Regions from separate parts of the Mucilaginibacter sp. OAE612 genome, predicted to be linked through region 2. Evidence: riboswitches for the same ligand, from Rfam matches in the RefSeq annotation. Region 2 holds a riboswitch; the other holds the start of a gene.
The links. A riboswitch is a leader RNA that binds a small molecule or an ion and turns the genes downstream of it on or off. The one in region 2 is predicted to bind thiamine pyrophosphate.
Positions count from the first base shown of each region.

Region 1: another riboswitch for thiamine pyrophosphate. It lies ahead of ABID99_RS24420 (TonB-dependent receptor); the one in region 2 lies ahead of thiS (sulfur carrier protein ThiS).

Region 1 covers NZ_JBGMUW010000001.1:5,867,101-5,874,899, forward strand. The annotation lists gene ABID99_RS24410 (acyl-CoA dehydrogenase) at 97-1,188, opposite strand; gene pnuC (nicotinamide riboside transporter PnuC) at 1,512-2,144, opposite strand; gene ABID99_RS24420 (TonB-dependent receptor) at 2,214-4,667, opposite strand; TPP riboswitch at 4,730-4,947, opposite strand; gene aspS (aspartate--tRNA ligase) at 5,138-6,883, shown strand; gene ABID99_RS24430 (FKBP-type peptidyl-prolyl cis-trans isomerase) at 6,947-7,411, shown strand; gene ABID99_RS24435 (FKBP-type peptidyl-prolyl cis-trans isomerase) at 7,491-7,799, shown strand, end outside.
Region 2 covers NZ_JBGMUW010000001.1:2,193,385-2,201,183, reverse strand. The annotation lists gene ABID99_RS09275 (PLP-dependent aminotransferase family protein) at 1-97, opposite strand, end outside; gene ABID99_RS09270 (GntR family transcriptional regulator) at 129-380, opposite strand; gene ABID99_RS09265 (carboxymuconolactone decarboxylase family protein) at 555-995, shown strand; gene ABID99_RS09260 (cold-shock protein) at 1,479-1,670, shown strand; gene ABID99_RS09255 (cold-shock protein) at 1,741-2,193, shown strand; gene ABID99_RS09250 (hypothetical protein) at 2,252-2,578, shown strand; gene ABID99_RS09245 (outer membrane beta-barrel protein) at 2,744-5,149, shown strand; gene ABID99_RS09240 (rhodanese-like domain-containing protein) at 5,414-6,343, opposite strand; TPP riboswitch at 6,631-6,722, shown strand; gene thiS (sulfur carrier protein ThiS) at 6,788-6,991, shown strand; gene thiC (phosphomethylpyrimidine synthase ThiC) at 7,009-7,799, shown strand, end outside.

The DNA.
Region 1 (7,799 bases), 3.7 Mb from region 2:
CCCATCCCTAACGCAGCTCCATGCACCATCTTTAAATAAATTTCAAACTTCATTCCGATTTTTTACGGGGTTACGAACGAGCTAACTGAATATCTTTTAATCAATCGATTCAAAGGTTAACAGCGAATGCTGACCTGCGGTATGCAGGTCCCGCCATACCTGGTTAATTTCTGTATCCGGGTTGGCGGCAGATAAACCACAGTAGGGATAAAGCTTATCCACACTTTCGCGCGAAACTTTGGCCAGCTTCCGGCTCATTAAACTTACTTCCTGTAAGCAGTTATTATCGGCCGATTCAAAGTTGTTCCAGGAGTTATCAACAGTATTATAAAACGCTGCCCGGGTTTCATTCATCAATGCAGTTTGTTCGGTCAATAATTGTTGAATGTATACCTTTTGAGGTTCGGTTAAACGCGGGCTATTCATCCGTTCATCAAAGGCCGGTCCGCACAGGTCAAGAAAATGAACAGCTAATCCCGAAAGGTTAGCAGCCAGCGTTGCTTCGGCTAATTGCAGAAAGGGATAGCGATATAAAGGTTCGTTTACAACCGTATACTGCGGGTCGATCTTAAAACAACGATTTTTATCAACGTACAGGTCTTTTACTTCATAGGCATCACTTCCGGTAGCCATCATGCCAACATATTTCCAGGCCGGAAAAATACTAACATCTTTTTTGTCGAAAACAAAAGGAAGTATCAGCGGTTCGCCCTCATCATTCAAAACAGTGTCATCGCCTTTTTTAATGATGCAATTTGCAGTGATATGTGTGGCATGATGTGCACCGCTGGCATATTTCCAGGTACCGTTGATCATATAGCCATCACCACTGATGGTAGCTGTACCTGTTGATGCGCCGCTACCTGCCAGGCACAATTGCGGATTGGTCATGATCTCTGCAGCTAAAGCCGGATCCAGAAATCCACCAAACCAACCTGCACCGGCACAAAGGGTCACAACCCAACCCAAACTGCCATTGGCCCAGGCCAGGCTTTCTTCCAGCCGTACCATTTGCGGCAACGCCAATTGCAAACCGGAATAAACTTGCGGCACTAAAAATTTAAACCAGCCCTGCTCATAAATAAGCGCCAGCTGATCAGGCTGCAGCTTGCCGGCCTGCTCAGCTGCAGGAGCATCTTTCCGGATGATATCAACCCATTCGGGTTTTAAATTTTGTGATGGATGCATTTTTTATTTAGCTTAAAGCTGAAAGCAAAAGGCTTAAAGCGTAACAGACAATACTCAATTTACCATCAGGATAACAAAAGATACTGACAGTATTTTGTCAGTGTTCAATTTTTGAAAAACGGGTGTTCAATGTTTCGGCTCCTTAAAAACACAAAGCGCTGATTACCAGAACCAAGGTGTTCAATTTGATTAAAATTGAATTTCAACAAATTCGTAAAGCATTGGTTATCAGCCATGTTGATTTTTCAAAAAACGCCGGGTGTTTACACTTTTTAAAATTGAACACCTGGTACAACCTGGCCATTGAACATTCTTCCTGACCTCTAATCTCCAACCACCAACCGCTCTGCCTCTACCTGTTTCTTCCATTCAAAATAGCCCCATATCGCTATAATAAACAGGAAGATGGTGAGCATGGCAAACATAGGCAGCTTTTTGTAAAACAGAAGCGGCACCGCGAAGAAGTTGGAAATGTTCAAAAAAATCCAATTCTCCATTTTACGGCGTGCCAGCAACCACATACCTGCCCAGGCGGTAGAGGATACCAAAGCATCCCAGCCGGGCACGTTTGACGGTGTAAAATACTTAGCAGGTAGGTTTTTGATCATGTAATAAAATACCACCCAACCCACAATGCTGATCGCCAAACTTATTATCCATTCATTTTTGGTGGAGTAGGTAATTTTTACCGGAGGCTCGTTCCGTTTCTTTACCCAGTAGATCCAACCATAAACGCTCATTACAATGTAGTAGCCGTTCAGTACCGATTCGGCATACAAATGAACTTCCATCAGCAGAAATATCGAGATGGCCGTACCCAATATTCCTGCCGGGTACAACAATATGCTATTTACGCGGGCCAGCAACACCTCGGTAACACCCAGCGCAACGGCAAGCCATTGCAGCCAGGTGGTTTCCTTTATTTGTTCAATGAACAGGTCGAGCCAATGATTCATATCCTAATCCTCAATTCGTGAAATTCGATCCAATTCGTAAAATTTGCGTCGATATAAAATTACGGCCCATTAAAATCCCAGACTCAACGATGCCATAAAGTTCCGCGGGGCCTGCGGGAAGTAATAGTTATAGTTAATTACATGCCCACCTTCAATATCCGGGTAGGTAGCACCATTGTTTTCATACTTCTCGCTGAAGATATTATTAACCTGCAGACCAACAGTTATGTTTTTAACCGAGCGAACACTGAAGCTGTACCTCAGCCTCACATCGTTCACAAAAAAGCTGTTCAGCAAACGGTTGGCGGCATAAGGATTAGCGGCATTATCGGGTGCTATGCCAAAACCTTCGGGATTACGGTTCATGGTATTATCTAAATATTGCTTACCCACATATTTGCTGATGAAGGCAATTTCTCCGCCTTTAACAGGACTGTAACTGATTACGCTTGAACCTGTGAAAGACGGCGAATAGGCAATATCTGTTTTGGCAAAAGTTTCTTCAACCAGCGAGCCATCGTCATAATTAGAGAAAAACTGGTGATAGTTTTTAATCTTGTTAGTACTGAGCGTTGCGGTAGCGCTCCAGTTTAACTGATCAGTGATTTTCACTTTTCCGCTGAATTCCAAACCCGCGCGGTAGCTGTCCTTTACGTTGGTACGCACCGGGCTGCCTACATCATTCAATGAGCCGGTTAATACCAGTTGATTTTTATATAGCATGTAGAAACCATTCAACTCCCCGCTAAAAACAGGTGAGCTGAAGCGGTAGCCGGCCTCAAAATCTTTCAGGTTTTCTGGTTTCGGCCGGTTTTGCGGAGGCGAGTCGACATAATCATCGCGGTTGGGCTCATGGTTGCCCACCGCAAAGGAGGCATACACATTACTGTGCTCATTAAACTGGTAAGTAACACCTGCTTTAGGGTTAAAGAAGTTTAACTGCGCTGTTTGCTGCGCATTGTTAAGGTTTTTGTCGATACCGAAGAACGAATAATTAATGTGGCGGTATTGCATATCGGCATACAACAAAAATTTATCTACATGCCATTCGGCACGGCCAAAAATGTTAAAATCTTTCTTTTTGGCATCATCCCGATAGTATTGATAGTTAGGACCAACGCCTATACTTTCTTCGGCAGAAATAATATTACCATAATGCGCACCTTTATATTCGTTATAGGCGCCGCCAAGGTTGAAGTTCAATTTGGTAGTAGGCTGATATTTTAAGGCATAAGTAACACCATAAAAATCATTATTAAGCCACAGCCTGCGAACAAGATTAGTGGTTGAAATGGTATCGGTACCATAAATAACAGGTGATAAACCATAATTACTCACAGCATCTCCTTTCCTGTACTCTTCGTAATAACCTTCGCCATGAGTGTAATGCAGGGCCCCGCTGAACGACAGTTTATCCGAAAACTTTTTATCGTACAGTAACTGGTAATGGTTTTGCAGGTAATCGTCAACCTGGTCTTTATAAAAGGTTCCGTTACCCATATCTCCCAGTTCGTTATAAGTACGGTTATCCGGGCGGGTATCATCGCCTATTACATAATCGGCTACGCCGTTCCAGGCCTGGTAGGTACGTTCATGGCCCGAGAACACGTTTAATCTTAAAGTACTGTTATCACCATAATAAGCACCGCTTACAAAAAATGATTTCAGACGGGATGATGCACGGGCGATATACCCGTCGGAACGGATGCGCGATAACCTCCCGTCGATACTGAACCTGCCGCCAAGCAGACCAGTCCCTACGCTTACGGTGTTTTTTAATGAACCGTATGAACCTGCCGAGTTATCGAGCTGAGCATAAGCGGTATCCCTGCGAGTAGCGGTTTGTACATTGATACTACCGCCAAAGGCACCTGCTCCATTGGTTGAGGTACCCACACCACGCTGGATTTGCAGGGTGTTGATAGATGATGCAAAATCGGGCAGATCGACAAAGTATGCGCCCTGGCTTTCAGCATCATTTAAAGGGATGCCGTTAACCGTTACGTTAATGCGCGATGCGTCTGATCCGCGGATGCGGATCCCTGTGTAACCTATACCTGTACCTGCATCCGAGTTGATCACTACCGATGGCGTTTGGTTAAGCAGGTAAGGCAAGTCCTGGCCAAAGTTGTTTTTTTCGAGATCTTTTTTGCTGAGGTTAGTGAATGTTGTAGGTGAGTTTTTACCTGCACGGGTAGCGGTTACAGTAACCTCATCGGCAGTAAATGTACTGCCGCCCAATAAAAAGTTAATTGATTGATTAGCAGCAAGCGTAACACTTTTGGTTAAAGGTTGATAGCCGATATAGCTTGCTTTAACGGCATAATTGCCTTTTTTCAGATCGTTAAAACTATACTTACCTGCAGCGTCGGTAACGGTGCTTTGCTGAGGGTTTGAAATAGTAATAGTTGCGCCGGCCAATGCTTCGCCGGATTGATTGGTCACTTTCCCCGAAATGGAAAGCTGGGCCGATGCCATAACAGGCAACAACAGGGCCATAACAGCCACAAATAAATTTTTCAAAATGTTGTAAAACAAAAATTGAGTTAAACCATCTGCGCGCCAGGGTAACGCGGCAGTACACTTAACTTATTTACCTTTATCCCTCCGCCGGCATTATCCGGATCAGGTGTGGGGGGAAGTCGTGAGCCGGAAGTCGTTAGTCCAAAGTCGCTTTGACTTAAGGCTTAAAACTTAGTACTTATTGACTTACTCCCTGGGTATGATCTCAGCCCGTCTTTCAGTTTGGTAAACAATCTGCAGTTTGTTTTGCAACCAAAGCAAGGCACCCCTTGAGAATTATTGAGGCAAAGATAGGATTTAAGTCCGAAAGTCAATGGTCAGGAAGTCCGAAAGCTGAATATCTGCACTCAAAAGCCAGTAAGCCTATAGATTATGCAGAAAGAATACTGTTACTTTCGGACTTTCCGACTTTCGGACTTCCAGACTTCCAACTAAAACCCTACTTTTGCAGACTTTTATAAAACATTGTTATGCTTAGAACTCATACCTGCGGCGAATTAAATATCAGCCATTTAGGCCAAACCGTTACTTTATGCGGTTGGGTACAAAAATCGCGCGATTTGGGCGGTACCACTTTTATCGACGTGCGCGACCGTTATGGTTTAACCCAATTGATATTTAACACAGATACAGATGCTACCCTGCGCGAAAAAAGCCGCGGGCTTGGTCGTGAGTTTGTGATCAAAGTTACCGGTGATGTAATTGAACGTGCCAGCAAGAACACCAAAATCCCAACCGGCGAAATTGAAATTGCCGTTACTGATATTGAAGTGCTTAATGCTGCCAAGCTGCCGCCGTTCCTGATTGAGGACGAAACCGATGGCGGCGAGGAACTGCGTGCCAAATATCGCTACCTCGACCTGCGCCGTAACCCTATCCGCAACAACCTGGTACTTCGCCATAAGATGGCGCAGGAAGTGCGTAAATATTTAGATAAGCTTGATTTCATCGAAGTTGAAACCCCGGTACTGATCAAATCGACTCCAGAAGGCGCGCGTGACTTTGTAGTGCCAAGCCGCATGAACGCAGGTGAATTTTACGCCCTCCCGCAATCGCCCCAAACTTTTAAGCAATTATTGATGGTAAGCGGCTTTGACCGTTATTTCCAGATCGTAAAATGTTTCAGGGATGAGGACTTACGTGCCGACCGCCAGCCAGAGTTTACCCAGATCGACTGCGAGCTTTCGTTTGTGAGCCAGGAAGATATCCTGAATATTTTTGAAGGCCTTACACGTCACCTGTTCAAAACTGTAAAGGGTATTGATTTGGTTGAACTGCCGCGCATGTTGTATTCAGATGCTATGCGTTTATACGGATCTGACAAACCCGACCTACGTTTTGGGATGGAGTTTGTTGATCTGAATGATATTGTTAAAGGCAAAGGATTTAGCATTTTTGACAATGCAGAACTGGTTGTTGGCATCAACGCCAAAGGCTGCGCAGGTTATACCCGTAAACAGGTTGATGAGCTTACCGAGTGGTTAAAACGCCCGCAAATTGGTGTAACCGGCATGATCTATTGCCGTTACAATGAGGATGGCACCCTGAAGTCATCGGTTGATAAATTTTATAGTGAAGATGAGCTGACCAACTGGGCTGCTGCTTTCAATGCCGAAAAAGGCGATTTGATGCTGATCCTGGCCGGTGGCGCTGATAAGGTGCGTAAACAACTGAACGAACTGCGTTTAGAAATGGGTAACCGTTTAGGCCTTCGCGATAAAAATACTTTTGCGCCGCTATGGGTTGTTGACTTCCCGTTGCTGGAGTGGGACGAAGAAAGTGGCCGTTATCATGCTATGCACCATCCGTTCACCTCGCCAAAACCCGAAGACATTGCCATGCTGGATACCGAACCGGGAGCTGTACGTGCCAATGCTTATGATTTGGTGATCAACGGTACCGAAATTGGTGGTGGCTCTATCCGGATCCATGACCGCGGCTTGCAATCATTGATGTTCAAGCACCTTGGTTTCTCGCCGGAGGAAGCACAGAAACAGTTTGGCTTTTTGATGGATGCTTTTGAATATGGAGCACCTCCGCATGGTGGTATCGCGTTTGGTTTCGATCGTTTGGCATCGATATTTGCAGGTTTGGATTCAATTCGCGATGTGATCGCATTTCCTAAAAATAATTCGGGCCGCGATGTGATGATCGATTCACCATCAACCATTGCCGAAGCACAAATGACCGAACTAAAAATAAAAACAACGGTTTAATCAACCCAAAACATAAATTGAGCCTCCTTTATTGCAAAGGGGGCTTTTATTTGGACCCCTATCATGAAAAAACACATTCTATTGCTAAGCGCGGTTATTATTACACTGATGATGTCATGTGATAACTCAGCGAAATTAAACCGGGCTAAACAAGCCAAAACAGATGATTCGCTGATCCGCATTTACCTGAAGGCCAACCCGCAGATCAAAGTGCAGAAACACCCCTCCGGTATTTATTACCAGGTTTTATCCGAAGGTAAGGGGAGGAACCCTAACGAAAATTCGTTGGTCACTGTAAATTATACCGCAGCGCTGTTAAATGATATGGTAGTTGATAAAGCAAGCGGTTTTTCAAGCTCGTTAGACCGTTTGATAAAAGGCTGGCAAATAGGTATTCCATTGGTAAAACAGGGCGGCACCATATTGCTCATTGTACCCTCGGGCCTTGCCTACGGTGCAAATGGCGTAGGCCGTATCCCCGAAAATTCGGTATTGGTTTTCACTGTCGATTTAACAGAATTTAACTAATCTTCCCAAAATAAGTTCAATTATTGTAGCGTTCTGTAGCTTTTGCGCGTCAAATTAATCCAAACAGAACTATTAACTAATGAAGAAATTTCTATTATTCGTATTCGCCCCATTGGTGATCCTCACCTCGTGCTCAAAAGACAAATTCGATGCCTCAAAACAGGCAGCCACGGATGATGCCGCTATTAAAGCTTATATCGGTACTGACACTGCTTTTCATACTACTGCTGATGGCTCTGGTGTTTATTACAAGATAGTAATCCAGGGAACAGGTGCAAATCCAACCATTAAATCGACTGTTAAAGTAACTTATACCGGCAAACTATTGGATGGAACTACATTTGACTCGGGCACCATTAACCAAAGCCTGCAGGGCCTTATCAAGGGT
Region 2 (7,799 bases):
TGGTATGTTTTATAAGCTTTCTGGCTAAATGGTCGGCATTGTCAATGTTATAGCCGGCTGTTTTTAAGTTGCTCCCTTTTTGGGTAGACCTCGCCATTAATTTTTCCGGCGCTATAAATGGCAATTTTTCACTTACGAAAGTGCCGTTTTTTTCCGGTTTCGGATTGTAGCCAGCCTTGCACTAACAATTCATCGTATGCGCGTACGATAGTCTTTCTGTGAACTTTCAGTTGTTCGGATAATTCCCGGGTACTCGGTAAGCGGTGCCCTGTAGTTAATGTTCCGCCTTTAATCAGTTTCAACAATTGATTCGCTATTTGCTGGTAAACCGGCTCAACAGAATTTGAACTAATGATAATTAGACTTGCAAGTGAATACATATCAAATTGGACTACCTATTATATTCAAATTGGACGATTTTGATAGTCCGGTAAAAATATATTTTTATAATCAAATATCGAATGCGAAAATCACCTGCAATTATCCGAAGATCGGATCAGTAAAAATTGGAAATTGATTTATCATTAAACGAGCATAATATTTTAACAACAAATATGTATAAACGCAAATTTTTAAAGGATGCCGACGCAAAGGCATTTGACGCGATGATGGGATTAGAGCGATACCTGGCAACATCTTCGCTATCAAAACTGCACTGGGAAATGATAAAAATACGGGTTTCCCAATTAAACGGATGTGCTTATTGTATTGATAAACATAGTAAGGATGCCATCGCTTTAGGCGAGAGTGCGCAACGCATTATTTTGTTACCTGTATGGCGGGAAACTAACTTTTTTTCAAAAGAAGAACAGGCCATATTAGCCCTGGCCGAAGAGATGACTTTGATAGCAGGCAAGCATGTATCTGATAAAGTATATGACACTGCTATTGAACTACTTGGCCAACAGTACACTACCAAGGTTATGATGGCAATTATTGCTATGAATGCCTGGAACCGTGTGGGCATTACTACGGGAAGAAGGGCTGAGAAATAAACGCCATAAGGCTAACAGAATTCTGCTCTATATCAACCTGATTTCCAAAAGGTACCGCCACCTTACTAAAGCAAATTCCAACCCAATCAGGCACGAGTGTGCGTCGCCGACAAAGAGCGGTTGCATACTCGTGACTCTCAAAGTACACGCTCGGCTGCCGCAAGTGTCCTCTCACGCTGCCGCAAGCGCCCATGCTTATGGCCCCGTGTTCAGGTAAATAAAGTTTTATTTACACCAACTTCACGGTTGCAATGATCACAACAAGAGATGCAAAGCCAAAAGAGCAGCATGCCGGCTATGCACACCATTTATCAAAATGCACACCAAGTTTTTTAAAAACTAAAGAAGACTCAAAAACATCCATTAAACAACGCTCCAGGCCCTTTTCGGCAGCAATCAATTAAATAAATGTTAAATAATTTTACGAAAAGTAAAATATACCAATAATTAAAGTTATATTGCACACTTATTAACAACAATATAATGCAACAAGGAACAGTAAAATTTTTTAATGAAGCCAAAGGTTTCGGATTTATCACACCTAACAATGGTGGCAGCGAAATCTTCGTTCATTCAACAGGTCTGATTGACAATGTTCGTGAGAACAGCGCCGTTAGTTATGACGTTGAAGAAGGCCGTAAAGGTCCGAATGCAGTAAATGTAAAAATAGCTTAATCACTATATCATCATTTTAAAAGCATCCTCCCATCCGGGGGATGCTTTTTTGTTACACTTAATCAAAAACATGGGTAGATCCACCGAAACATTTAACAAGAAAGAGCGCGAAAAGAAAAAGCTCAAAAAACAACAGGACAAAAAAGAAAAGGCCGAAGATCGTAAAGCCAACGCTGTTAAAGGACAGGGTTTTGAAGATATGCTGGCCTATGTTGACGCAAACGGCAACATTACCTCCGTGCCACAAGATCCCGGTAACCGGAAAAAGGTATTGGCGCAGGACATCCTCATCGGTACGCCAAAACAGGAGGAAGTTGAAGTAGAAATTGTAAGAAAAGGCACAGTAACATTCTTTAATGAATCTAAAGGGTTCGGTTTCATTAAAGATCTGCAAACCCAGGAAAGCATTTTTGTTCATGTCAACGCGGCTTCTTTTGCCATCAAAGAAAATGACAAAGTTACCTTTGAAATAGAACAGGGGCAAAAAGGGCCTACCGCTGTCAAAGTCGCTAAAGCGAGCTAAGGCTTAATTAACCATTGCAACAATAAACAAGATAAATCCTCATACAATAAATATCAGAATGACCGATAAACAAACAGCACACTACAAAGCCAGCGAATATATTTATGACCTGGGTAATACCGCTTTGGAGAATGGTTTTAAACCCGATGAGCATTGGGAGGTACAAATGGCTACCGCCGCTGAGAAAAAAGCTTTTGAGAAACAGTACTATCCCACAGTAGCGACAAGCGTACTGCCCGAACTGTTAAAAGCGACTTTTGCCCTGGTAAAAACGCAATTGAACCAGGTGATGAAGGCACAAACAGTGATACCGTCGGATCGTTTCGCCCCCGAGCCAGTGTACGAATACCTGGTTGCCTTTAATTTAAACCGCGTAAGGCGTTAATGTTGATAGTTTCCCAACCTGGCGCGGGTATGCAGGGTTGGGTTTAGATGCGGCATACCAGTGACTTTCAAAGTAAAAAAGTGATTTTCACCCATATTTTCGCACCTTAAATTGCAAACATCAGCCTAACCCTGATTATCTTACGGGATTATTAGGATTGACTGAATGACCCGTACACTTTTACTCTTTCTACTGGCCCTGTTACCCCTGGGCGGCTTTGCACAGCAGTTTACGCTGATAGTTGTTAAAGAAAACGCCCAGCCCGCCGATGGTGCTACCGTTAAACTGATACAGGCAAACAAACAGGCCAGTATGATCGTAACTAACGCCCGCGGCCAGGCCAGGTTTCAGAACATTGCGCAGGGAGCATTCAGCTTCTCGGTAACTTATACGGGATATCAGCCCCAAACCACCCGCAGCTATACCATTGCGGAGAATATTAAGCAGGATACCATCCGCATACAAGCCCTGAGTACTGTACTGAAAGAGGTGAACATCACTGCCAAAACGCCGCCGGTAGAGGTGAAGCAGGGAAAGGTGATCGTAAACGTTGATGCTTCGGTTACGAATGTGGGGGCCACGGTACTGGAGGTATTGGAGAAATCGCCGGGGGTAATGGTCGACCGTAATGGCGGCATTGCTTTACAGGGCAAGCCCGGGGTGCTGGTGATGATAGACGGCAAGCCTACCTACCTCTCCGGCGCCGACCTCAACAACCTGCTCAGCAGCATGAGCTCCACCCAGGTGGCGCAAATTGAACTGATTGCCAATCCCACCGCACGGTATGATGCCAGCGGAAACGCGGGGATCATTAATATTAAAACCAAAAAGAACCGGCAAAAGGGTTTCAACGGGTCGGTTACGGCTACGGTGGCGCAGGGAGTTTACTTCAAAACCAATAACACGCTCACGCTCAATTACCGCGCCGGGCGTGTCAGCACTTTCTTTAATTACAATATCAGCCGGCAGAAGTATCTTACCAACCTGTACGCGCTGCGTAAATACACCGGCGCCGACGGGGCGACCACCGCAACGCTGGATCAGCCATCACACTTCACCGGCACACTGCTGAACAATACGGCCAAAGCGGGGCTGGACTATGAAGTTTCGCCTAAAACAACGGTTGGCATTGTGCTCGGCGGAACCATGATCCATCGCGAGGGCAACAATACAGCTTCGGCGCGCTGGCTCAACCCAAGTGGTGCGGCAGATTCTGTCATCGCTACCGATAACGCCAATAACAGCCGGTTTAAAAACGGCCAGGTGAGCCTGAGCCTCCGCCATGCCATCAGCAAAAACCAGGACATCAGCGCTGATGCCGACTGGCTGCACTACAACATTACCAGCGACCAGAATTTCAACAACCGCCTGCAAACCACCGGCGGTTATAACGAATCTACACGCGCCAACATCCCCACCACCATCAACATATTCACTGGCAAAGCCGACTATACGCTTAAAACCGACAGCGATGGCCAATTTCAGGCGGGCTGGAAATCGGCACACAGCAGTACCGATAACTCCGCCGGTTACCAAAACCTCAATGCGGGCCAATGGACTGATGACCTGACCCGCAGTAACCATTTCCTTTACAGTGAGAACATCCACGCGGTTTACACGCAATGGGAGCGCAAGCATAAGGCCATTTCCTATCAGGTAGGCTTACGTTATGAGCATACCGATTATCACGCCCATCAACTGGGTAATGTGCTGCAAAAAGATTCGGCCTTTTCGCGCAACTACGGCAGCTTTTTTCCCAGCGGCTATTTCAGTTACCAGGCCGATACTGCAAATAGCTTTACTTTAACGGTAAGCCGCCGTATTGATCGCCCGGTTTACCAAACGCTTAACCCATTTTATTTTATCATTAACAAGTACACTTATCAAACGGGCAACCCTTATATTTTACCTCAATACAGCTGGAACCTGGAGCTGAGCCATCAATACAAAAACCTGCTCACCACCACGGTATCTTACAGCAATATCAACAACTACTTTTCGCAGATCTTTTTGAGCGACCCTACCCTTGCGGGTATTTTGCTGTATACACAGGGCAACGTGGGGCGCACGTATATCATCGGCGTATCCGAAGCTATCACGGCCTCCCCCACCAACTGGTGGACGCTTACAGCACAGGCGCTGTACAATTACAAAAAACTGAGCGGTTTTAACGGCAATCATTACACATCAGATATTAACCAGCTTAACCTCAATGCCAGCAACCAGTTCACCATGGGCAAACGTTTTACGGGCGAGGTATCGGGCTTTTACACCACCCGCGCCCGCAACGATGTGCAGGAACGGCTATACCCTACCGGGCAGCTCTCGGCAGGGCTGGGCATGTCGGTATTTAAAAAGAAGGCCACCCTGAAGTTGAGCATGCGCGATATATTCTATACCAATGCCATGGAAGGCTTAACGCAGTTCCCCAACGCCACCGAGTATTTTAAGATTAAGCGCGATAGCCGCGTAGTGGTGCTCGCGTTCACCTATCGTTTCGGCAAAACCTTCAAAACGGCCAAGCGCGACAACGGCGCGGCCGATGAAATGCAGCGTGTAGGGAATGGGTAAAGCCCCACCCAAACCCTCCCCGGAAGGGAGGGCTTAAAAAAATGCACATCAAAAAGTCTCCCCTTCCGGGGGAGATTTAGCGGGGGCTTATTGCTTTAATCTTGCGGTCGTTTGCAACAAGCGCTGATATTGCTTTTATGTAGAGACGCATCACATGCGTCTCCCATAGGTCAAGCTGCTTTACAGTTCATGAACATCAGGAATCTGTATGCGGAAGACCCATGTGATGCGTCTTTACATTAAACAATTGAATTTGAACTGGCATTAAAGAAATGTAACCTGCTGGCCTGATTGGGCCCATGCATCAATCCCTCCTACTAAAGGCCGGATGCGCTTCAGGCCAACTTTACGCAATTTCTCGGCATACCTTGCAGCGGTTATTTCATTGGGGCACGAACAGTAAATAACAATCTCCTTATGCCCGGCATATCGGTCGGCAATATCATTAAAACTGTTTTCGTCTATGGGAACTGAGCCCGGTATAAATCCATTTCTTGTGCGCTGATCTATCGGGCGTGCATCAAGTATCACAGGGTTCGATTCTCCGTCAATCAGTTCTATCAAATCATTCACAGTTAACCTATCCGTTTCAAACTGCCTGATAAGGCGATAACGACGCAGCCATTTGAACAAAAGGTATAAACCGAACAGCACGACGACAAATAAACCGCCCATCGTGCCATAATGACTTAATGCAGCGATCAAGCCATCAACCTGGTGCCGAAAAACTGCACCCAGCGTCACCGCCGCGCCGAGATAGATAAGTGCTGCGATAGATGAAAAAAACACAAATAATGTCACCCGCATTGCATAAACTCCGGCAACAACAGGTGCCAGTGTTGACAGCCCCGGAATAAATTTAACAATGGTTAACGCCGGGGCGCCGTAGCGTTCAAAAATATCGCCGGTACTGCGAACACAGGTATCCGGTGACATAGAAATTTTACATAATTTCCCAAGGATCCCTGTTCCGTATCTCTTCCCGGCAAAATATAATATAAGGTCGCCTGCTAAGGTACCCAGTGATCCGGTTAAAATGAGTATGATGATATTAGCTTCGGTTGCAGGCGTTACAGCAGTAGTTACAATCAATACTGCAAATGCAGGCAGCGGCAATCCAACACTCTGTAAAAGAGTGATCAAAAATACCAGCCACAGCCCATAGGTTTGTATTAAATCAACTAATGCGTTCATACTTCAGTTGCAGCTAAGATAAGACACTTATTTTTATTGACCGGCCCGATTTTGCCGATTAACAATTATTTGACATCAGGTTGAGAGTAGTCTATTATTTCATGGATTTTAGGCTAAGCCGATGATAGCTTGCCTGATGTTTTAAAATTATTTTCGCCAGTATTAATACCATTCAATCGTTTGACATTCAACACACTTACACGTTAAAACAAATTACCATCAATAGTAACCAGATAGTCTTAACATAAAATTGATTTGGATTAATCAATTTTATTCCTTTAGCTTTACTGCAACTTTAGGGGTGTCCTGACGGACTGAGATAATACCCTTTGAACCTGATCCGGGTAATGCTGGCGAAGGGAAAAGTGACGATAACACTATTGGTGTTGTTTTTTCTTTCCTAATACGGGGACATTCCTACAGTTGAAATTTTAATGCAACGTAATGGAAGTAACCGTTAATCAACAAAATTTTATTGTGCCTGATAACTGCAATGTGCAGGCTTTGCTCGCTGATGTCTTGCAGCACCCTGACCGGGGGCTGGCCATTGCCATCAACGAAGCTATTGTTCCCAAAACCCAATGGGAAAACCACAAGCTCAATCGGGGCGATAAAATCATCATTATTAAAGCCACCCAGGGAGGATAAACACCCAATAGCCTTTTATGAAAACAGAAAAAACACCTACAGCACAAGCCATCACGCAAACACCGTTTCCAGCCTCGCGTAAGATTTACGTTAAAGGGCAATTACACGACATTGACGTGGCCATGCGCGAAATAAGCCTGAACGACACCCAACTACATGGCCGTTTTGGCGAAACCGAGCCCAACGCCCCGGTAACTGTTTACGATACCAGCGGCCCTTATACCGATCCAAACATAGCCATCGATGTTAAAAAAGGTTTACCCCGCCTGCGCGAAAAATGGATCACTTCGCGTGGTGATGTCGAGCTGCTGGATAGCATATCATCAGCATATGGCCGCGAACGCTTAAACAGTAAAGAGCTTGATCATTTACGTTTTGGCTACCAAAGTAAACCTTTCCGCGCCAAAGCAGGCATGAATGTATCACAACTGCATTACGCAAAAAAGGGTATCGTTACACCCGAAATGGAGTACATTGCCATACGCGAAAACCAACGCATCGATCTGCTGAAACAACAGTTGAACGGGCAATACGATGTAATGAGCCAACAGCATCAGGGCCATAGCTTTGGTGCCAACACACCTAAAGGTTACATTACGCCCGAATTTGTACGACAAGAGGTAGCCGCCGGTCGGGCTGTTATCCCATCAAATATCAATCACCCCGAAAGTGAACCGATGATCATTGGCCGTAATTTTTTGGTTAAGATCAATGCCAATATTGGCAACTCGGCAGTTACCTCGAGTATTGAAGAAGAAGTAGAAAAAGCCGTTTGGGCATGCCGCTGGGGCGCCGATACCATTATGGA